DNA from 4 places in the Serratia sp. Sp408 genome. Region 4 is predicted to be linked to each of the others. Evidence: predicted binding sites of a transcription regulator. Region 4 holds the regulator's gene; each other region holds the start of a gene.
The links. The regulator CRP, encoded in region 4, controls carbon source genes, mostly activating them, when cyclic AMP is high. The targets are predictions, from matches to a motif close to ATGTGANNNNNNTCACAT.
Positions count from the first base shown of each region.

Region 1: cdd (cytidine deaminase) is a predicted target of CRP. The motif match lies at 4,043-4,060, and genes of this name have one in related genera.
Region 2: rhaB (rhamnulokinase) is a predicted target of CRP. The motif match lies at 1,626-1,643, and genes of this name have one in related genera.
Region 3: deoC (deoxyribose-phosphate aldolase) is a predicted target of CRP. The motif match lies at 3,070-3,087, and genes of this name have one in related genera.

Region 1 covers NZ_JBXUFT010000001.1:623,955-629,841, forward strand. Annotated here, with positions in the region: gene mglC (galactose/methyl galactoside ABC transporter permease MglC) at 1-87, shown strand, start outside; gene sanA (outer membrane permeability protein SanA) at 166-912, opposite strand; gene AC2AXP_RS03075 (NAD-dependent malic enzyme) at 1,081-2,778, opposite strand; gene cdd (cytidine deaminase) at 2,999-3,883, opposite strand; gene AC2AXP_RS03085 (CidB/LrgB family autolysis modulator) at 4,120-4,815, opposite strand; gene AC2AXP_RS03090 (CidA/LrgA family protein) at 4,812-5,219, opposite strand; gene AC2AXP_RS03095 (MFS transporter) at 5,350-5,887, opposite strand, start outside.
Region 2 covers NZ_JBXUFT010000001.1:895,990-901,876, reverse strand. Annotated here, with positions in the region: gene AC2AXP_RS04245 (L-rhamnose isomerase) at 1-51, opposite strand, end outside; gene rhaB (rhamnulokinase) at 48-1,517, opposite strand; gene AC2AXP_RS04235 (ABC transporter ATP-binding protein) at 1,716-2,408, opposite strand; gene AC2AXP_RS04230 (ABC transporter ATP-binding protein) at 2,405-3,241, opposite strand; gene AC2AXP_RS04225 (ABC transporter permease) at 3,228-4,100, opposite strand; gene AC2AXP_RS04220 (ABC transporter permease) at 4,097-5,149, opposite strand; gene AC2AXP_RS04215 (ABC transporter substrate-binding protein) at 5,149-5,887, opposite strand, start outside.
Region 3 covers NZ_JBXUFT010000005.1:234,431-240,317, forward strand. Annotated here, with positions in the region: gene deoB (phosphopentomutase) at 1-460, opposite strand, end outside; gene deoA (thymidine phosphorylase) at 705-2,027, opposite strand; gene deoC (deoxyribose-phosphate aldolase) at 2,094-2,873, opposite strand; gene AC2AXP_RS16470 (NupC/NupG family nucleoside CNT transporter) at 3,173-4,450, opposite strand; gene AC2AXP_RS16475 (bifunctional metallophosphatase/5'-nucleotidase) at 4,671-5,887, opposite strand, start outside.
Region 4 covers NZ_JBXUFT010000007.1:167,788-173,674, forward strand. Annotated here, with positions in the region: gene AC2AXP_RS18775 (aminodeoxychorismate synthase component II) at 1-281, shown strand, start outside; gene argD (bifunctional acetylornithine/succinyldiaminopimelate transaminase) at 414-1,634, shown strand; gene crp (cAMP-activated global transcriptional regulator CRP) at 1,756-2,388, opposite strand; gene AC2AXP_RS18790 (OsmC family protein) at 2,763-3,170, shown strand; gene AC2AXP_RS18795 (phosphoribulokinase) at 3,224-4,093, opposite strand; gene AC2AXP_RS18800 (YheU family protein) at 4,233-4,466, opposite strand; gene AC2AXP_RS18805 (hydrolase) at 4,463-5,443, opposite strand; gene AC2AXP_RS18810 (LysE family translocator) at 5,784-5,887, shown strand, end outside.

The sequences.
Region 1 (5,887 bases), on a different contig from region 4:
AATCCGTATTGGCAATACATTATCAAGGGCGGCATCATTATTTTCGCCGTGGCGCTGGATTCGCTCAAGTACGCCAAGAAAAAGTAATCAATTGCGCAGTAACAACACAACGGCCAGCAATTGCTGGCCGTTGTTGTTTGTGCCGCGCCGATGGCGCGCGTGCGATTATGATTTGCCGCGCGCTTTCTGTTTCTCTGCGGCCAGTTTATGTTCCAGCTCTACCAGCTGTTCCGGCGACACCGCCGGATAGCCCTGCGCATCCTCCGGCACCTTGTGCATCGAGGAAATCGGTATCAGCGGGCCGAGGAAGCGTGGTTCGCGTTTCAGGATATACAGGTCGTTCAGCGCCCCCAGACGGGCGAAAATCTCGCGCACCCGCACCGTCAGCATGTCTTTTGGCGACGGCACGGCGAAACATTGCGCCTGGATGCCCATATGCAGGGCAATGAACAGCGCGCGCTCGCAGTGAAAACGCTGGGTAATGATGGTGAAATCATTGGCGTCGAACACTTTGCGGGTGCGTACAATTGAATCCAGGGTACGGAATCCGGCGTAATCAAGCACGATATCGCTCGGCGCGATGCCGGCGGCGATCAGATCGCGCCGCATGGTCATCGGTTCATTATAGCTCTGCAGTGCGTTATCGCCGCTCAGCAGCAGGTATTTTACCTTGCCGCTGTTGTAGGCATTTATCGCTCCCTGAATGCGGTAGCGGTAATACTGATTGATCACACCGGTGCGGTAATATTTGGCGGTGCCGAGTACCACGCCAACCTGACGGTTTGGCAACTGTTGCAGCTCGTCATAAATATAGGGCGCGGTTTTCCAACTGATCCAGCGATCGAGCGCGATAGCCGATAGCATCAACACCGCGGTGATGACGAAAAGGCTGATAATCAGGCGTTTCCACATGTTGAGGCCTTACGCGCACAAATCTGAAAAAGGGTGGATCAAGGCTACTGTACCTGACTGGCGGACGCAAGCTGTCCACCGTGCCTAGCGCGGGGGCGCCGCATTTTTCAGCGCTTTTTACCATAAAAAAAGACCCGGCATGCCGGGTCTGTTGCTTTTATCGACAGATTAAAACGAGGTGCGTTTGTAACTGCGGTACTGCGGGCGCCAGAAGTTGTGTTCGATGGCTTTGGACAGCGCCTCTTCGGAGGTGACTACCGCCACGCCCTGCAATTGTGCCGCCTTGCCCACTTCCATGGCGATGCACTTGGAGACGCCTTGAATATCATCGATATCCGGCAGCAATGCGCCATGGCCATCGGTGGCCAGCGGTGAACAATCAGCCAATGCCCGGCTGGCGGCCATCAGCATGGCGTCGGTGACGCGCGCCGCGCCGGATGCCAGCACGCCCAGGCCAATGCCAGGGAAGATATAGGAGTTGTTGCACTGGGCAATCGGGAACTGCCGTTCCTTGTAATTCACCGGGGCGAACGGGCTGCCGGTAGCCACCAGTGCGGCGCCGTCGGTCCAGTGGATAATGTCTTCCGGACGAGCTTCCACGCGCGACGTCGGGTTGGACAGCGGCATCACTATCGGCCGTGGGCAATGCCGATGCATTTCGCGGATCAACTCTTCGGTGAACAGGCCTGGCTGGCCGGAAACGCCGATCAGAATGCTTGGCTTGGCGTTGCGTACCACGTCCAGCAGCGAAATCGCATCGTTGGAGACGTCCCACGCGGTCAGGTTTTCGCTTTTTTGCACCAGCTTGCTCTGGAAATCGAGCAGGTTCGGCAGCTTGTCGGTCAGCAGACCGAAACGGTCAACCATAAAGACGCGGGCGCGGGCTTCGTCTTCGCTCAGGCCTTCCGACTTCATTTGCGCGATGATCTGCTCTGCGATACCGCAACCGGCGGAGCCGGCGCCGAGGAAGGTGACGGTCTGGTCGCGCAATTGACTGCCGGCGGCGCGGCTGGCGGCGATCAGGCTGCCGAGCGTGACTGCAGCGGTGCCCTGGATGTCGTCGTTAAAGCAGCAGATTTCGTCACGGTAGCGGTTTAACAGCGGCGTAGCGTTGTTTTGCGCAAAGTCTTCGAACTGCAACAGTACATTTGGCCAGCGACGCTTGACCGCCTGAATGAATTCTTCGACAAACGCGTGATATTCGTCACCGGAGATACGCGGATGACGCCAGCCCATGTACAGCGGATCGTTCAGGCGTTGCGGGTTGTTGGTGCCGACGTCCAGCACTACCGGCAGCGTATAGGCCGGGCTGATACCGCCGCAGGCGGTGTACAGCGACAGCTTGCCGATAGGGATCCCCATGCCGCCAATGCCCTGATCGCCCAGGCCGAGAATGCGCTCGCCGTCGGTAACCACAATCACCTTAACGTTCTGCTTGGTGGCGTTTTGCAGCATATCGTCGATGCGGTCGCGATTCGGATAGGAAATGAACAGACCGCGTGCCCGGCGATAAATGTCCGAGAAGTGCTCGCAGGCTTCACCGACCGTCGGCGTGTAGATGATCGGCATCATTTCGCTCAGGTGGGCATCGAGCAGGCGGTAGAACAGCGTTTCGTTGGTGTCCTGAATGTTGCGCAGATAAATATGCTTGTCGTTGTCGTTTTTGAAGTCCTGGTATTGACGATAGGCACGTTCAACCTGTTCTTCAATGGTTTCTACCGCCTCCGGCAGCAGGCCGTGCAGATTGAAATGGCTACGCTCGTCTTCTGTAAATGCACTGCCTTTGTTGAGCAGCGGGAATTCCAACAGAATTGGACCGGCATAGGGGATATACAGCGGGCGTTTGCTTTCGTATTCAAGTTCCATCAGTTTACTCTTAACGTATCAGATAATTTTTATAACTGGTGATCCTAAAAGATAAGGAAAATATGTACAGCAATTGTTATCGGATCATGAGGCAAATTGATGAAATTATCGACGTTCAAATCATTTTTTAACTAAAAAAAGTGTTTTAGAAGATGAATGGCATTGTATTTGGCCGGCGGGACTGGTAGCTGCGGAGCCGAACGGCCCCGCGTCCAAGGCGTCAGAAGGTGATACGGCTGACCGCGTCGCAACCCAATGCCGCCAGCGTGGCGCGGGTGGCATCCCATTGGCTGAGTATGGCGCTCTGCGGCTCCGCCAACACCGCGCGGCGGATTTGCCGGCAATCGCCGCCGGAGAGGTTTAACAGTACCAGTGCCGCTTGCAACGGCGGCAGGCTTGGGTTGAAGGCGGCGTTTTCGGCATAGCGACCCGCATGGATTTTACCTTCGGCGGTTTCCAGCGCTACGCCGCTGTGGGCGTTGCTGTAGGGCGCATGGCTGCGGTTGGCGGCGTTCAGCGCCGCCTGGTCCAGTGGGTCGTTCAGCGGCAGTTGGAAACCATGATCCACCGGGTCCATCAACAGGGTGCTGATAGCCAGATCGCGCGGGCCAAATGCATCCGGCAGATAATCTGCCAGCGTGGCCGCGTCGCGCCCCGGCAGGCGAATTTGCAGTTCACCACCGCTGTTCAACTCGTTCATAAACTGGCGGCAGTGGCCGCACGGCGTGTAGTTGACGGTGATGGAGGCCAGTGAGCGTTCGCCACGCAGCCAGGCGTGGGTCACTGCACATTGTTCGGCATGGATGGTTTGTTGCATCGGCGCGCCGTGAAATTCCATATTGGCGCCAAAATACAGATTGCCGCTGACGCCGCGGGCGATGGCACCGACGTTGAAATGTGAGATCGGGGTTAAGGAACAGGTTGCCGCCAGCGGCAGCAGGGCAAATGCCAGGGCATCATCATCCAGCCCGCAGCGCTGCTTGATTGCCTCAACCTGGCTGAGGTCGAACATCGCCGGGAAATCAGGTGTGTCCATATAAGGCTGCAGGGCGCTTTGCAAGGAAGCGGGCAATTGGCTGAAAGCGGTGTGAAAACGCGTATGCATGGTAGGTCTCTCTATTGATTAACGGGGAGGCCGCTGTTACCGATTCACATCGTTGGCGGTTTGCGCCACGCCTGACGTATCAGGCTTTTGCAGGCAGCCGCCGCAATGCAATCTCGAATTAATTGGATAGGGCATTCTAGGCAGCCCGCCATCAATAAAGTGTGATTAAGATCTCCTTATTGGTGAAATTCATGTAATAGAAATCATTATTGCGAGATGTATCGCAAGTTTTGGCCTTAGGCAAACAGATGCAACAGCAGCGGGAACAATAACGGCGCCAATAACGAGGTAATAATCCCGCAGACAACCAGAGCCAGTGAGCTGAATGCGCCCTCCTGATAGTCCAGTTCTACGCTACGCGCGGTCCCCAGGGCGTGTGATGCGCTGCCCATCGCCAGACCACGTGCAGATTTGGTGTTTATCCTCATCAGGTTGAAGAGGGGGTGGGCGAAAATAGCGCCGAAAATCCCGACAAAAATCACGCAGACGGCGCTGATGGCCGGAATGCCGCCGATCGATTCCGCCGTTGCCATGGCGATCGGCGTGGTGACCGATTTTGGCAGGATTGACGCGACGATTTCTGGCGTAGCGCCCATCCACAGCGCGATGGCGCCGCCGCTGATCATCGCGGTCAGACTGCCAATAAAGCACACGGTAATGATCGACTTCCAGCGTGCGCGGATCTGGTGTATCTGTTCATACAGCGGAAAGGCCAGCGCCACCACCGCAGGTTGTAAAAAGTCGTTCAGTATCTTGCTGCCCTGGAAGTAGCGTTGGTAAGGAATACCGGTGAACAGCAGAAAAGGAATGATGATGGCCATCGACACCAGCAGCGGGTTGAGCAGTGGCATTTTCAGTCGCTGCGACAACGCCCGTGCCGCGTAAAACACCACCAGCGTTAACGGTAACGACCACCAGATGTTATCCATCATTTGTCCTCCTTGGCATCGCGCTTGCCAGCGGCCAGGCTACGGTCGCGGTGAAAATAGTGGGAGGAATAACCCACCACCACCAGTACCAGCACGGTACTGACCAGGCAGGACACCAGCAGCGGCGCCAGATGATCGACAATCTGCCGATAATATTGCATGACACCGACGCCAATCGGCACAAACAGCAATACCATGTAACGGATGAAGACGTTGCAGCCCGGACGCACCCATTTGGCTGGCAGCAGTTGCGATGACAGCAGCGCAAACAGCAGCAACATGCCGATGATGCTGCCGGGGATGGTGATGGGTAAAAGGGCGGAAATCGCATTGCCGGCAAACAGGCAGAGATAAATTAAAGCGAAGGCCCGCAGGTATTTCCAACACAGTGCGAATAGGTTGGTCATGATTCTTTCCTGTTTAACTGATGTATTCATCATACAATTAAACTGTGAGCTTGGCCACAAAACACGCCATGAATCCTGTCTATGCATACGATGCCATTAGGCGCTATTGACGGCATGGAACAAGTGTAGGTTACGCCTCCTGTGCCAGCCGCTGTCGTTGCGCCAGCCGATGTCCGAGAAAGAAAAACAGCAGGCTGAACAGTGCGGCAGCAATCAGCATGACGAACATCAGCGCCGGTGCGGCATAGCTCAGCAACAGGCCGCACAGTACCGGATTGATGGCCCCTCCCAGATTGCTGAGGTTTTGCACGCCATAGTAACTGCCTTTTAAATGCCCGGGAGCAATGAAATCGATGAACATGTATTCCACCGGGATGACAATGATTTCGCCGAGGGTGAAAACCGCCATGGCCGTCGCCCACAGCCACAGCGACTGGCCGGCAAACAGAAAGCCCAGCAGGCCGATAATGAAAAACAGCGTGCCCAGCGTCAGCCAGCGCAGAATGTTGTCCTGCCGCATGCCGCGGCTCAGCAGATACTGTAACGCAATCACGATACAGGCGTTGACGATCATCACCAGCCCAATCACCCGGTAGGCGAAGTCGGCACTGGAGACGGTGATCAGGTACTGCGACAGATAACCGGTGAACTGGCCGAACACTACCGCG
Region 2 (5,887 bases), on a different contig from region 4:
GGCAAAGCGTCGTTTGGCCAGTTCCCAGGCCTGTTCAATCGGGCTCGTCATACGCAAAATTCCTTAGAGGATTGGCTCAGCGACTGAAATTGCGGCCAGTGGGCGGCAAAATCCGGGTTGTCGTGAGGAGTAAAATGTTGCAACGGAAAATTGGCGGCCACCACCTGGCGGAAATGCTCAATATCATCCACGGCCCCCAGTGCCATCAGTTGTGCGCCAACGTTGCCGAGCGTGGAGGCTTCAATCGGACCTGCGCTGACCGCCAAACCGGTGGCATCGGCGCAAAGCTGGTTCAGCAACGCGTTCTGGCTGCCGCCGCCGACGATATGCAGTCGGCTTAACGGTCGCCCATGCAGATCGGCCAACTGTTGCGCCACCTGTCGATAAAGCATCGCCAGGCTGTCGAAAATGCAGCGCACCAGCTGTGCCGGCGTTTCCGGCACCGGCATGCCCCGTTCACGGCAACTGTCCTGAATGGTTTGCCGCATGCTGACCGGGTTGATAAAGCGGGGATCGTTGGGGTTGACCAGCCAACGGCACGCTGGTTGCTGCGCCGCCTGCGCGATAAGCGTCGGCAAATCGTCCAGCGGCAGTTCACGGGTAATACGTTGCAGCAACCACAGCCCCATGATGTTTTTCAGCACCCGGTAGCCGGTCGCGCCGCCTTCATTGGTAATATTCGCCGCCAGCGCCGCGTCATTCACCATCGCCAATGGGCTTTCAATGCCCATCAACGACCAGGTGCCAGAGCTCAAATAAGCGGCATCGGCATCCTGCAACGGGGTGGCCAATACTGCGCTGGCGGTGTCATGGGTGGCGACGGCAATCACCGGCACCTGGCGACCGCTTGGGCTACGCCAGTCACCGACGCGGTTGCCCGGCGGCGTCGGCTTGCCAAACCACTCGACGGGCACCCCGGCCCAGGCCAGCAGCTCGGCGTCCCAGCCGTCACTGGCGATATTCAGCAGTTGCGTGGTGCTGGCGTTGGTATATTCCCAATTAAGCTGACCGGTGAGACGATAGTGTAGATAGTCGGGGATCAGCAGCAGGTGCGCGACGCGCTCCACCAGCTCGGGGTGTTGCTGGCTCAGCGCCCGCAACTGGTACAACGTATTGAACGGCAGATACTGTATGCCGGTGCGCCGGTAGATTTCATCAGCGCCGAACTCACGCTGCGCCTGCGCCATCACCCCCTGGGTGCGGGCATCTCGGTACGAAACTGCCTGACCGACGCGTTCGCCGTGCGCATCCAGCAGTACGAAATCAACGCCCCAGGTGTCAACGCCAATACCGTCAAGCCGGATATTCTCCCCATCCAGATCGCACAGCGCCTGGCAAATATGCTGCTCCAGAGCCTCCAGATCCCAACACTGCTGACCGTTACGCTGTTGCAGGCCATTGCTGAAACGGCTGACCTCCCGCAGCGTCAGACGCTGCGATGCCGAATGATAGCTTGCCAGCATGACTCGCCCGCTGGAGGCGCCAAGATCGATGGCGGCAATATGATGAGTGGTCATAACACAAGCCCGTCGTTACAAGATGCAGGCAGTGTAGAAAGTTGGCGCTGCGGCAGCCTTCTCATCACTGCCAGCGCGTGCTATTGACTGGCAAAATGCCAAAGATGAATGTGAAACGGATCACGCTTTACTGGATGGGTTAACGCGCAGGGCAATAACGCTCCCTGAGGGTGGCAGGGAGCGGCGTAAGGGGGACGGTCAGCGGCCGGCGGTCAATGACCAATCGACGAGCCGCCCTTGGTCCATCATCACCGCGCGGTCGCACATATGGTCGATAACGTCGGCATCGTGGCTGACCAGGACCAGCGTCAGATCGCCAGCGCGCTTGAGGTCGTTCAACAGATTGAGAATTTCCGCCTGTACCGACATGTCCAGCGCCGACGTCGGTTCATCCAGCAACAGCAGCCTCGGTTTGAGCAACAGCGCGCGAACGATCGCCACGCGCTGGCGCTGGCCGCCGGAAAGCTGGTGCGGGTAGCGCGACAGCAGGCGGGGATCCAGCCCCACCTGGCGAAAACCGTCGGCAACTTTCTGTTCGATGCCCCTCTCCCCCAGCAGTTGCAGCGGCTCCGCCAGCGTACGCAGCAAACGGTGTTTAGGGTGCAGCGAAGCGTAGGGATCTTGAAACACCATCTGCACTTCGCGACGCAGGTTGCCGGTAAAGGCCTGTCCCGGCTCGATGCGTCGCCCAAACAGGCTGAACTCCCCCTGCCATTGGCCGTTCAAGCCGGCCAATACCCAGAGCAGCGATGACTTGCCGCAGCCGGACGGACCGACCAGACCGAAACATTCACCCGCGTCGATGCGCAGGTCGACGTCGTGTACTACGGTGCGCAGCTCATAGCCCTGACGATGGCTGACGCTCAGGCCATTCAATGCAATCAGGCTCATTTCAGCGCCTCCAGCAGACGTCGATCCAACACCGGCAAGGGTTGCCCACGCGTCGCCTTGCTCGGGCGGCACGACCACAGCGTTTGGGTATAAGGATGGCTGGCATGCGCCAACTGGTCGGCCGACAGCCGATCGACTATCCGCCCCTGATACATCACCAGCACCCGTTCACAGTAGTGTGCCACCTGCTGCAGGTCATGGCTGATCAGAATCAGTCCCATATTGCGCTGTTCCACCAGACGTTCAATCAGTTGCAATACCTGGCCGCGCATCTGGTGATCGAGTGCCGAGGTCGGCTCGTCGGCGATCAACAGCCGTGGGTCGTTAATCAGCGCGATAGCCAGCATCACCCGCTGCCCCATGCCGCCGGAAAGCTGATGCGGATAACGTTGGCTGAGCGTCTTCACCGCCGGCAAGCCGACCGCCGCCAGCATATCCAACACTTTCTCGCGTCGTTCGGCGCGTCGCAGTGAGCTATGCAGCAGCAGTGGTTCTTCCACCTGACGGCCGATCGGCTGAGTCGGATTCAGCGCATGCTTGGGATCCTGCAATACCATCGCCATCTTGCTACCGCGCAGCCGGCTCCATTGCCGCTCGCTGATACGCGTCAGATCGTCATCGTCCAGAGACAGGTGCTGCGCCCGCAGCTGCAATGACGACGGCAACAACCCCATCAAGGCACGGGCGGTCAGCGATTTGCCCGAACCGGATTCGCCCACCAGCGCCAACCGTTCCTGGCCGACGCGAAAAGAGATATCGTGAACCAGTTCCAGCGGCTGCGCTCGCAGACCGATCGACAAACGGTCTACGGTCAATAAGCTATTTGTGTCCATCTCGAGGATCCATTTTATCGCGCAGGCCATCGCCCAGCAGATTAAACGCCAGGCTGGCAAACAGGATCGCCCCGCCCGGCGCGGCGGCCACCCACCATTGATCGAAAATGACTTTGCTCCCTTCGGCGACCATCGATCCCCACTCGGCGGTCGGCGGCGCGACGCCCATACCCAGGAACCCCAGGCCGGCGGCGGAAAGGATAATGCCGCCCAGACTCAACGCGGCGCGCACCACCGCGCTCGGCAGGCATAGCGGTAAAATATGGCCGACCATCAGCCGCAACCCGCCAATGCCCTGCATGCGCGCCGCCGCCAGATAGTCGCTACGCCGCAACGCCAGCGTTTCCGCCCGCGCCTGCCGTGCGAACGGCGGCCAACTGGTCAATGCCAGCGCCAGCGCGCCGTTCATCAGCCCCGGTCCGAGCATGGCGACCAATGCCAGCGCAATCACCAGACTCGGCAACGACAGGAACACATCGGTGATGCGCATCAGAATGCGCTCCGCCCACCCGCCGAGATAACCGGCGCAGATCCCCACCAGCAGGCCGAGCGGAATGGTCAACAACAGGATCAGCGACACCAGCAGCAGGGTCGGGCGGGCGCCGTAAATGACCCGCGACAGCAAATCGCGGCCAAAGCCGTCGGTCCCTAGCCAGTGTTGCGACGACGGCGGCAACAGACGCAGTTCCATGTGCTGAATATTGGGATCGAACGGCGCCAGCCAGGGAGCGAACAGCGCCGCCAGGATCGGTACCGCCACCAACAGCGCGCCAACCGTCAGGGTCGTCAGGCTACGGCGTGACACAGCGCCCTCCAGCGCCGCGCCGGGCGATACAGGATCGGAAAATGAGTGGCTCATCGGGTTCGTGGGTCCACAAGGTAGGTTAAGGCATCCGCCAACGCGTTCAGCAGCACAAAACAGCTGCCGATCAATAGCGTGGCGCCGAGGATCGCCGGCGTATCGGCGGCAAACAGCGCATTGGTCAGGTAACGCCCGACGCCCGGCCAGGCGAAGACCGTTTCCGTCAGTACCGCCCCCTCCAGCAGACTGGCATAAGACAGCGAAAGTACGGTGATCAGGCTGCCCAAGACGTTGGGGAAGACATGGCGCAGCAGAATGCGCCAGCGTCCCGCCCCCTTCGAGCGCGCCAGCGTCACGTACTCCTTATTACACTCTTCCAGCATTGCGGCGCGCAACAGACGGGTAATGCCTGCCATAGACAGCAGCGCCAGCGCCACAACCGGCAGCCACAGATGGCCGAGCGCGTTATAGAACATCTGCCGATCGCCGGACAGCCAGCTGTCAATCAGAATAAACCCGCTGTACGGCTCCATGGTGTACAGATAGATGTCGTCAAGACGGCCCGGCCCGGCCGACCAGTGCAGTGTGGCATAGAACAGCAGCAGGCCGAGTAGACTAAGCCAGAAAATCGGCACCGAATAGCCGAGCAGCGAGACCAGTCGGGCGGCATTGTCCAACCAGCTACCCGGTTTGTATACCGCCAGCAGCGCCAAACAGATCCCCCCGAGCGCACCGAGAATAATCGCACAGGTCGCCAGCTCCACCGTGGCCGGGAAAGTGCGCAACAAATCGCTCAATACCGGCTGCGCGGTGATGCGCGAAATACCCATGTCGCCGTGCGCCAGGTGCAGTAGATAACGCCAGAACTGCACCGGCAGCGGCTGATCCAGCCCCAGATCGTGACGAACCTGGGCATAGGTTGCCTCGCTGGCGTGATCGCCGGCAATTTGCAAGGTGGGGTCGATCGGCGCCAGGTGGGAAAGCATAAACGTGAACAGCAGCAGGCCAAGCAGCGTCAACGCCAGCGACAGCGCCCCGCCCAGCAACCGCCCGCCCCAACGTCGGCCGTGCCGGGCAAGCCCGGCAGGAGTTTGACTGTCGATCATTACTTGGTGACCTGGCTGTAAAACACCATGTCGGGATTGATGCCCTGCACATAGCCTTTCAGATTATCGCGCACTGCAATCAGGCTGCGCGCCTGCAGGCCAATGACAAACGGCGAACTTTGCTGTACCTGTCGTTGCAGTTGCTGATAATCCGCTACCCGTTTGGCGGTATCGTTTTCTGCCGTTGCGGCCAGGGTCAGCGCATTCAACGCCGGGATGTGCCAGTTGGCGCGCCAGGCCAGAGTTTTACTGCCGTCTTGCGGATTATAGGCGAAGGCGGCGGCGTTGGTGTTCGGGTCAAAATAGTCTGGCCCCCACGAGGTCAGCGTGGCGTCATAGTTAAGCGACTTTACCTTGGTCGATACTTGCGAACTGATGCCGGGCACCAGTTCCACCTTCACCCCACCCTGGGCAAAGCTGGCCTGCAAGGCCTGCGCAATATCGAGGTACGGTGGCTGGTTGTTAACGTCCAGTTTGAAACTGACGTTGCTCAGCCCGGCCTTGGCTAAAATCTGTTTGGCGCGCTGCGGATCAAAGCGGTAGGGACGCTGTTGCAAAGCGCCAAGATACCCGTCCGGCAAGAACGCCTGATGATTCTGGAACTGGCCTTTCAGCAGATCGTCGGCAATGCCCTGATAGTCAAACAGCCAACGCGCCGCCTCCCAGAATGCCGGATTCCCCAGCGCCGGCGAAGCCTTGGCGTTGAATTGCAGGAAATACAGCGACGCATAGGGGATC
Region 3 (5,887 bases), on a different contig from region 4:
CGAGGATCACCGTGCCGGACGAATGGCAGTTGCCAAGGTAACCTGGCAGATTGGCGCGTTCGACCAGTTTATCCAGCAGTTCCTGCGGGAAACTGTTGTGTTCATCACTGAAATAACCCCAGTCGAACAGTACCGGCACGCCGGCAATTTCCCAGTGGCCTGACGGCGTGTCCTTACCGGAAGACAGTTCGCTGGCATAGCCGTAAGCACCGATGATATCGGCGTTTTCATCCAGCCCCTGCGGGAAGCTGCCGGTGGATTCCTGTGCCGCTTTGCCCAGGCCGAGACGGCTCAGGTTTGGCAGGGTCAACGGGCCATTACGGCCGGTATTGGCTTCACCGCGCGCACAGGCGGCGGCAATGTGGCCGAGCGTATCAGAGCCTTTGTCGCCAAAACGTTCAGCATCTTCGCTCGCGCCGATACCGAATGAATCCAAAACCATAATAAACGTACGTTTCATGCTGTTCTCCTGCGTGATACCCATTGTCTTTCGCGCTACGACGTTGTTGGCTGCGCGTTACTCGCTCCATCGCTGGGCCTTGCCCTTACGTGGTCGCGGTGGCCGATTTGTCACCCCGGTCAGTTACCGAACAAGTTCCGTTGCTGCCCGCCCTTGCCCTCTAGCCGTGGTGCGAAATCCGTTGGGTATATCCAGCAACCACTAAGATGAGCGGTTGCCATCAATTCAATATAGAAAGCCGACGTCAGGCCGTAATGCGCTGGTATACCACCGGCGTGGTTTCTGCAGCCGTAGTACCCAGCGTCATCGCGCTGCGCACCGCGTCAGCCGCCTGCTGCCAGCTCTCTTCGTCGTTGGCATGGATCACCGCCAGCGGGCGCTGGGTATCGACGCTGTCGCCCAGACGCGCCATATCGGTCAGGCCAACGCTGTAATCGATGCTGTCGCTTGCCCGGCGACGCCCGCCGCCCAACGTCACTACCGCCATGCCCAGCGCACGCGTGTCCATGGCGGTAACGATACCCGGCTGGTCGGCATACACCGGCTTGCTCATCATGGCAACCGGCAGGTAGTGGTCGTAACGCTCGACGAAATCGCTCGGCCCCTGCTGCGCCGCGACCATGCGGCCGAAGATGTCTGCCGCTTTGCCGTTGTCCAGCACCGCGTGTAACTTGGCACGCGCATCGGCGTCGTCGCGCGCCAAACCGCCAGACAGCAGCATTTCCACGCACAGTGCCATCGTCACGTCCAGCAGGCGCGGATTACGGTATTCACCGGTCAGGAAGCGTACCGCCTCACGGACCTCAACCGCATTGCCAGCGCTGGAAGCCAGTACCTGATTCATGTCGGTCAGCAGCGCGGTGGTTTTGCAACCGGCGCCGTTGGCCACGCCAACGATCGCCTGCGCCAAATCCTCTGACAGCGCGTAGGTCGGCATAAAGGCGCCAGAGCCGACCTTGACGTCCATCACCAACGCGTCCAGACCTTCCGCCAGTTTCTTGGCGAGGATTGAGGCGGTAATCAGTGGAATCGAATCCACGGTGGCGGTGATGTCGCGGGTAGCATAGAACCGTTTATCCGCTGGAGCCAGCGAGCTGGTCTGGCCGATAATCGCCACACCGACGTCCTTAATGATTTTGCGAAACGCGTTGTCATCCGGGAAAATATTGAAACCGGGAATGGCTTCCAGTTTATCCAGAGTGCCGCCGGTATGACCGAGGCCGCGACCGGAAATCATCGGCACGTAGCCGCCGCAGGCCGCCACCATCGGACCGAGCATCAGCGACGTGACGTCGCCCACGCCGCCGGTGGAGTGTTTGTCGACGATCGGCCCGTTCAACGACAGGCTGTTCCAGTCCAGCACCGTGCCGGAATCGCGCATCGCCATGGTCAGCGCAACGCGCTCCGCCATGCTCATGTCGTGGAAATAGATGGTCATCGCCAACGCGGCGATTTGCCCTTCAGACACCGCGTTGTCACGAACGCCATTGATGAAGAAACGAATTTCCTCTTCGCTCAACGGTTGTCCATCGCGTTTTTTACGTATTATCTCTTGAGCCAGGAACACAGCATCCCCCTGCGTGAGTGTAGGGTCATCACAACCACCGCAGTCCTGCCACGGTGGAAAATGTCATCAGTAGCTGCCAGCGGAAACCTGGCCGTCATGGCCCAGCGTCGTCAGCAGGCTCGCCAGCAGGCTGGAGGCGCCGAAGCGGAAATGGCGCGCATCAGCCCAGTCTTTGCCCATGATACGCTCGGCAAGTTGCAGATAATGCAGCGCGTCTTGCGCGGTGCGCACCCCGCCGGCCGGTTTGAAACCGACCCGTGCGCCGACGCCCATGTCGCGGATCACCGACATCATCAGCTCGGCACTTTCCAGCGTGGCGTTGACCGGGACTTTGCCGGTCGAGGTTTTAATAAAATCGGCTCCGGCGTTGATGGCAATTTCGCTGGCCTGACGGATCAGCCCGGCGTCTTTCAGCTCGCCGGTTTCAATAATCACCTTCAACAGCACCTTTGCCTGCTCGCAGGCCTGCTTGCACTGCTTGACCAGATCAAACCCGACCTGGGCATTGCCGGCCATCAGCGCACGGTACGGGAACACCACGTCAACCTCATCGGCGCCATAGGCAATGGCCGCGCGGGTTTCCGCCAGCGCAATGTCGATGTCGTCATTGCCATGCGGGAAGTTGGTAACGGTGGCGATGCGAATGTCCGGCGTGCCTTGTTCGCGCAGCGTTTTGCGGGCAATCGGGATAAAGCGCGGATAGATGCATATGGCGGCGGTATGGCCGGCCGGGCTGTTGGCCTGACGACACAGCGCGATCACTTTCTCGTCGGTGTCATCATCGTTCAGCGTGGTTAAATCCATTAAATTCAGCGCACGTTGCGCTGCGGCGGTTAATTCGGTCATAAAACTCTCCAACTGAGTATCTTGCCGTTGGCGAGCGGACTTGGTTCCATGAAGATAGCGCGGGGCAATGATTCCCCTCGCGGCAACTGAGATCCTTCTCACCGCAGATGTAATAGCTATTTGAACACGCTCCCTGGGGGAAAATCGTGTTCGGATTCACATTCTATGAAATAACACTGTAACAGGCCGGAATTATATGTGAAGAACATCACAAAAGAACGCGATATCGTTCACAAATTCGCTAAGGATTCGTGCCGGGATAACGGGCGCCCAACCGGACGCCCGTAACAGAGTTTAGCTTAAAGCGCCAGGAAGAACCCGGCGATGGTGGCGCTCATCAGGTTAGACAGCGTACCGGCCGCCACCGCTTTCAGACCAAAGCGCGCTATATCGTGGCGACGATTCGGCGCCATGCTGCCCAGACCACCCAACAGGATCGCCACCGAGGACAGGTTGGCAAAACCGCACAGCGCAAACGAGATGATCGCTTTGGTATGGGCAGAAAGCACCTGCAAGCCTTCGGCAGCCACCACGTCGTCCGGGCGCAGATAGGCGCCGAAGTTCATGTAAGCCACAAATTCGTTGACGATAATCTTCTGGCCGATAAACGAACCGGCGGTCATCGCCTCATGCCACGGCACGCCGATCAGGAAAGCAATCGGTGAGAAGATCCAGCCAAGAATCAGCTCCAGCGACAGTTGCGGATAGTCGAACCAGCCGCCGATACCGCCAAGGATGCCGTTCAGCAAGGCGATCAGCGCAATAAACGCCAGCAGCATGGCACCGACGTTCAACGCCAACTGCATACCGGACGCCGCACCGGACGCTGCCGCGTCAATGACGTTGGCCGGACGGTCGTCTTCAGCGATCAGCTTCATCGCATCGTCTTTATCGTGGGTTTTCTCGGTTTCCGGCACCATCAGCTTGGCGAACAGCAAGCCACCTGGCGCAGCCATAAACGAAGCGGCAATCAGGTATTCCAGCGGTACGCCCATCTGCGCATACCCCGCCAGCACCGAACCGGCCACCGAGGCCAGGCCGCCACACATGACGGTAAACAGTTCAGACTGGGTCATGGTGGCAATATACGGACGCACCACCAGCGGCGCTTCGGTCTGGCCAACAAAGATATTGGCGGTTGCCGACAGCGATTCGGTGCGCGAGGTGCCGAGCAGTTTTTGCAGGCCGCCGCCGAGCACGCGGATCACCAGTTGCATGATGCCCAGATAATACAGCACCGCAATCAGCGAGGAGAAGAACACGATCACCGGCAATACCCGCAGGGCGAAGACAAAGCCGCCGCCGCCGAACACCTCGAACATCTTGTCGGAAACCAGCCCGCCAAAAATAAAGGAAATGCCCTGATTGCCATAGGCGATCACGTTAGCCACGCCGGCCGACATGCCGCCGAGCACCGCGCGCCCCACCGGCACATACAGCACCAGCGCGCCGATGGCTATCTGAAGAACAAATGCCCAGGCAACGGTGCGCAGATTAATCGCGCGACGGTTGCTGGAGAGCAGTACCGCAATCGCGATCAGCGCCGCCATGCCGACCAGGCTCATGATGAGTTGCATGTAAAGTATCCCTGTTGCGAATAAAGTAATGCATCCCTGCCAAAGAGGAACACAGGGTTGCTTATGAATGTTTTCGGGGTGTGATTATACGGAGCGGGACGATACCCGCACCGATTCATATCACAAAAATATACAACCAGACGCAATAGAAAACATCATTACGTGACATTCATCACGGTTTAATCCTTCCGCATAACGTCAACTCGCCAGCCCTGATTGGCTACAGCGCCTGGTCCTTGATGCGCTTGTGTTCATCGGGGACGATCTCCGGTTGCGACTTGATATAGTCCACCACCGCGGCTGTCGCACCGCTGCCGGGAAGCGTCCTGATATTCCGCCCTTCGGTAAAGGCGCTGAATCCATCTCCCCCGGTCGCCAGGAAAGAATTCACCACAATCGGATACCAGGCGTCATCCTTGAGCGGCTGCCCCTGCACCGTTAGCGAGACGATGCGCTGATTGAGCGGCTTGCGGCTATCGTATTCCATCTCGATACCTTTCGAGACCTGCAGAATGCCATTGGTCAGATTTGCCGCATGATTCATTAGCCAACGTAGCTGTTTGCCGTTGATTTCCATATAGCTTAAATCGTCCGGGAAAGGGAACATGGTGATGATATCACCCAACTTGATTTCCCCTTGAGCAAGCTCACTTCTCAAACCGCCGCTGTTGACAAAGGCAAGCTGCGCCCGTGGTTCCGCGGCCAAAAAGGCATCGCCAACCATATTGCCAGCGGCGGAAGACTCGCCATAAGAGCGCGTCAACTCTGCGCTGGCGCTGCCGATTTTCTGCTGGGTGATCTGCTTTAGCTTATCCGTCCATAGCGCGACCTTCGCCGCCGTTGCCGGGTCAGGCTCCACGTCACCATCGTAAATATTGATCAACTTGCCTTGATAGCCAGCGATCTTTTTAGTTTTATCGTCAATATTCAACACCAATTTGCCCAGATCGATACCATAGGCATCGGTGGAAACAATCAAGGTATTATTGACTTTGATCGGTTCCGGCGTGCCAACGTGCGCATGCCCGGTAATAAGAACGTCCAATCCCTGCACCTGCTTTGCCAGTTCAATATCCTTGCTTAACAACCGGGTTACGTCTGCCGAACCAAAACTGGATTGCCGCGCCGGTACGCCTTCATGGATTAATAATACGGTAACGTCCACCTTGTCGCGAATCTGCCCAAGATACTTATTGAGGTATTCCACTTCGTCGCGCATCTCTACGCCAGCGCGCATATTCTTATTTACCGTATCGTAGAAAGCGAATTTGCCATGCAGGCCAATCACGCCAACCTTGATGCCGGCTTTTTCCAAAATAACCCATGATTTATCCCACACCGGTTTATCACTGTTCTCATAAAACAGATTACCTAATAGCACCGGAAAAGTGGCTTTGCTCAACTGCTCAATCATATTGGGTACGCCATGATCAAACT
Region 4 (5,887 bases):
TGATGCATGGCAAGACCTCTGCCATTCGGCACCATAACGGCGGCGTTTTTGCTGGGCTGAACAATCCGTTGACCGTAACCCGTTACCACTCGCTGGTGCTGGAAGCCGCCACGTTGCCAGACTGCTTTGAGGTAACCGCCTGGAGTGAGCGCGACGGCGAACCTGACGAAATCATGGGGATCCGCCATCGTCAGCTGGCGCTGGAAGGGGTGCAGTTTCACCCGGAAAGCATTCTCAGCGAGCAGGGGCACCAACTGCTGGATAATTTCCTTAAAAGTTAACCGGTTATGAGTTTTTTTCCTTTTTTGGCGATTTAGGTTTGCCCTTGATTGGTTTTTTATGCATATTTTGTGATTATATTTTCACTTAATGGCAACATTGAAAATCCGATCACGTTCAGGGTGGACCCAATAATGACCGAAAAATACCCAGTCAGCCGCAATACGTTCGACCAGGTTATTCTGCCTGTTTATGCACCTGCCCAGTTTGTCCCCGTCAAGGGCAAGGGCAGCCGAGTGTGGGACAGCAACGGCAAGGAGTATATTGATTTCTCTGGCGGTATTGCGGTGACTGCGCTGGGGCATTGCCACCCGGCATTGGTGGCGGCGCTGAAGCAGCAGGGTGAAACCCTGTGGCACACCAGCAATGTCTTTACCAACGAGCCGTCGCTGCGCCTGGCCAGCAAGCTTATCGCCGCGACTTTCGCCGATCGGGTGTTCTTCGCCAATTCCGGCGCCGAAGCCAACGAAGCGGCATTCAAGCTGGCGCGCCACTATGCCATTACCCGCCACAGCCCGTACAAAACCAAAATCATCGCGTTTTATAACGCGTTCCATGGCCGTACGCTGTTTACCGTCTCGGTTGGCGGCCAGGCGAAGTATTCCGACGGCTTCGGGCCGAAGCCGGCCGACATCGTGCATGTACCGTTCAACGATCTGGCGGCGGTCAAGGCGGTGATGGACGATCACACCTGCGCGGTGGTGATGGAGCCGATTCAGGGCGAAGGCGGTATTACTCCGGTGGATGCGCAGTTCCTGCAAGGTGTGCGTGAACTGTGCGATCGCCACCAGGCGCTGTTGGTATTTGATGAAGTGCAAAGCGGTATGGGGCGCAGCGGCAAGCTGTTCGCCTATATGCACTACGGTGTGACGCCGGATATTCTGACCACCGCCAAAGCGTTGGGCGGCGGTTTCCCGGTCAGCGCCATGCTGACCACCGAGGAGATTGCTTCGGTGATGCAAGTCGGTACCCACGGCACCACCTATGGCGGCAATCCGCTGGCCTGCGCGGTGGCGGAGGCGGCGTTGGACGTGATCAATACCGCCGAAGTGTTGAGCGGCGTCGAACAGCGTCATACGCTGTATGTTGCGGCGTTGCGGGACATTGGCGAAAAATACCGTATTTTCAGCGAGATTCGCGGTATGGGGCTGTTGATCGGCGCCGAACTGACGGCGCCTTACCACGGCAAGGCACGTGATTTCCTCACCGCGGCCGCCGCGCGTGGCCTGATGATTTTAAATGCCGGGCCGAACGTGATCCGATTTGCGCCGTCGCTGGTCGTTGAGCCGCAAGATATTGCCGACGGTATGGCGTTGTTTGAGCTGGCGGTTCAGGACGTGATCAACGCCGGGTAGCTACCCACTGGCGGTCGGCAGACGGTATCGGATGTCCGACTGTGCCCACGGTAAACGGCGCATAAAAATGCCGGTCAGCGTTAACTGACCGGCATTTTTTGAAGCGTGCCGTTTTAATGGATTAACGGGTACCGTAGACGACGATGGTTTTGCCGTGTGCGGAAATCAGGTTTTGATCTTCGAGCATTTTCAGAATACGGCCAACCGTTTCGCGTGAACAACCGACGATTTGACCAATTTCCTGACGGGTGATTTTAATTTGCATGCCGTCCGGGTGAGTCATGGCATCCGGCTGTTTGGCCAGATTGAGCAGGGTTTGCGCAATGCGGCCGGTAACGTCTAGGAAGGCGAGGTTACCCACTTTCTCTGAGGTGATCTGTAGGCGGCTTGCCATCTGCGCCGACAGGCGCATCAGAATGTCAGGGTTCACCTGGATCAGCTGACGGAATTTCTTATAGGAAATTTCAGCCACTTCACAGGCGGTTTTAGCCCTAACCCAGGCGCTGCGTTCCTGGCCTTCTTCAAATAATCCAAGTTCGCCGATGAAATCGCCCTGATTGAGATAGGACAGGATCATCTCTTTGCCTTCTTCATCCTTGATCAGCACCGCAACGGAGCCTTTCACGATGTAGTAAAGCGTTTCGGCCTTTTCACCTTGGTGAATCAGCGTACTTTTCGATGGATATTTGTGGATATGGCAATGAGACAGGAACCATTCGAGAGTAGGGTCTGTTTGCGGTTTGCCGAGAACCATTCGCTGTTATCCTCTGTTGTAATCTGCCTGTATCACAGGGGTCAGAGTTCCCTGTCAAACGTGTTATGGCTGTCCATGAGCGGCGACCATTAACCGTTTTTGAGGCGTGACGTAAAAATACGCTATTGCCCTAGCATATTAACTTGCAGTGAGAGCTGCAAGCTACATTCTGTTAACATACACATTAAGGTGCCTTTCCGTGGGCATTTCCCTGAAAGCGCTGTCCAGAAAGCGTTATTGCGGCTCTGTTTGTAGCACAGAGTGACGCGGGTGTCTTGTGTTGTCTCGCTCACACATGACCAGTATCAGGTTCCGTTGCCAGTTTTGCTGCTAACGCGTAGTCTGATGACAAAGAATCAATCGGAGTCATGAGCATGCAGGCAAGAGTCAAATGGGTTGAAGGGTTAACGTTTCTTGGCGAATCGGCGTCTGGCCATCAGGTATTGATGGACGGCAATGCCGGTGACAAGGCGCCAAGTCCGATGGAAATGGTGCTGATGTCCGTGGGGGGATGCAGCGCGATTGACGTGGTGTCGATTTTGCAAAAAGGCCGTCACGACGTGCGTGATTGTGAGGTAAAACTGACCTCTGAACGTCGCGAAGAGGCACCACGGGTATTTACCCATATCAACCTGCATTTTATCGTCAGCGGTAAAGGGCTTGGCGACAAGGCGGTGGAGCGTGCGGTGGATCTGTCTGCCGACAAATACTGTTCGGTAGCGCTGATGCTCGGCAAGGCCGCCAGCGTTACCCACAGCTTTGAAGTCCGGGAAGTGGCCTAATGGCATGTGGCGCGGTGGCCTAATCCTCCCCGCGCCCGTCCGGTGTCGCCTGGCTACTCAATCTTTTTGCCTTCCAGCAGCCGCTGCACCAGCGGTGCCATGATCAACTCCATCGCCAGTCCCATTTTGCCGCCGGGCACCACCAGCGTATTGATGTGCGAAATAAACGAGCCTTGCAGCATCGCCAGCAGATAAGGGAAATCAATCTGATCCAGCCCGCGGAAGTGGATCACCACAAAGCTTTCGTCCAGCGACGGGATGGCCTTGGCGGCAAACGGGTTGGAGGTATCCACCGTTGGCACGCGCTGGAAGTTGATGTGGGTGCGTGAAAACTGCGGTGTGATGTAGTTGATATAGTCTTCCATCGAACGCACTACCGAATCCATCACCGCTTCGCGAGAATGGCCGCGTTCGCCAGTATCGCGGATCAGCTTCTGGATCCACTCCAGGTTGACGATTGGCACCACGCCGACCAGCAGATCGACCTGCTGTGCCACGTCATGCTGATCGGTGACGACGCCGCCGTGCAGCCCTTCGTAGAACAGCACGTCGGTGGGTTCCGGCAGGGCTTCCCACGGTGTAAAGGTGCCAGGAACCTGGTTGTACGGCACGGCTTCGTCATAGGTGTGCAGATATTTACGTGAACGGCCGCTGCCGCCGTTGCCATATTCACGGAAGCTCTGCTCCAGCAGGCCGAAGTCGTTGGCTTCGGGGCCAAAATAGCTGATATGACGGCCGAGGTCGCGCGCCTTGCGGATCGCCGCGTCCATTTCCGGCCGGGTGTAGCGGTGGAAGCTGTCGCCTTCCAACTGTGCGGCGCGAATATTCAACTGCTGGAATATTTTGCGGAACGCCACGCTGGTAGTGGTGGTGCCGGCTCCGCTGGAGCCGGTTACCGCGATAACGGGATGTTTGGCAGACATACGATATGTTACTCCGTCTAAAATGCGTGTTTTATCCGTCGTACCTCAGCTGCTTTGCTGTAGGCCGCCTCGATGCAACTCGAGTGCTGTAGGGTATGGCACATTGATACCTGATTTTTCCCGTCAGTCATAGGGCGGATTACATTTCTTCCTGACCGGCACGGAACTGGCCACGTGGCATGATATTGACGGTTTCATGCAGTTCCGACCACACCAGCAGCACTTCGCCGCTTTGCAATTGCCGGCGAACGTCCTCCACTTTCTGCGTCAGCGAACGTTCATGCTCGCCGTAGTCAGTGCCTTCGCGCAGTACAAAGGATTCGATCAGATTATTCAGCGTTTCGCTGTCCAGTTCTTTCCAGGGGATTATCACGTGTTCTGTTCCAGATAAGGGGTAAGCCAGGAGGGAATGCGGTATTCCAGCCACATGTAGGGTTTTTTTAGTGAGCCGCCGACGAAGCCGACGTGGCCACCGCATTCCGTCAGTTGATATTCGATATTGTGCGGCAGGCTGGCGAGGTCAGGGATCACCTCGTCGGTCATGAACGGATCGTCCTTGGCATGGATGATCAGCAACGGTGTCTGGATCTTCGGCAGCAGCGGCAAGGCGCTGCAACGGCGGTAATAATCCGTGGCGTCGCTGAAGCCGTGAATGCGCGAGGTAATCAGATCGTCGAAATCGCGAATGCGGCGCAAGCCCTGCAACTGCGGCAATTTCAGCGGCAGGGTGCCGGGATAATGCAGCAGTTTTCGCGTGGCGTTCTGCTTCAACTGACCCAGCAGGTAATGCTGATATACGCGGGAGAATCCCTGATCCATACGCCACGAGCAGGGTTCGAGCATTAACGGTGCCGAGACCACCACCGCCGCGTCCAGCAGGCTATTGCCTTCCTGCTGTGCCAGATAGCAGGCGAGCATATTGCCGCCGAGCGATACGCCGACTGCCGCGGTTGGCGCAGTGCCATAGCTGTCGCGCAACCATTGCAGGAAGAAGCGGGCGTCTTCGGTTTCACCGGAATGGTAAATGCGTTGCTGGCGGTTTGGCACGCCGCTGCAACCGCGAAAATGCATCACCACGCCGAGCCAGCCCTTTTGCTGCCAGGCGTGCAACAGGCCGTGGGCATACGGACTGTAGAAGTTGCCTTCCAGGCCGTGAAACAGCACTACCCGCGGTTTGTCGCGCGCCAGGCGCGGGTCTTCGCTCCAGGCGAGATCGAGAAAGTCGCCATCAGGCAGGTTCAGCCGTTGCCAATGCGGTTTCAGTCGTACGCGACGACGTACCAGGCGTGGCAGCAGCGTTTGCAGGTGCGGATTACTGGCCCCGGTGAGAGGGCGGAAGGTTTCATACATAACGTGAATAAAATTCTTATTGGCGGCTATTGTCTGATCGGTAGAGCACTGTTAGCTTCAATACCACTATTTCCTTATTCGTTGTAGTGGCAGCGACCATCACTGACCGGTCAGTGCCTGGTATGCTCACGCGGGCTTCTTGGCTGCCATACCAACGATTCGGGATATGATTAATAATATACCCCAAATAATTCGAGTTGCATCGAGGCGGCAAGTGAATGCATCCCGATGCGCCTACGCAAACCCGGTGCTTCGGCTCAGGATGCGTAGCCAGCCAGTAAGCAGCTTGCAGCATGACGGGTAAACGCACACACGCATTTGGGTGGGGAGCACCCGTTTCATGGAATCAAGTTTATTTCTTTCAATGCTCGGCTTCCTGTTTGTTGCCGCTATTACGCCCGGTCCGAATAACCTGTTGTTAACCACCTCCGGCGCCAACTTTGG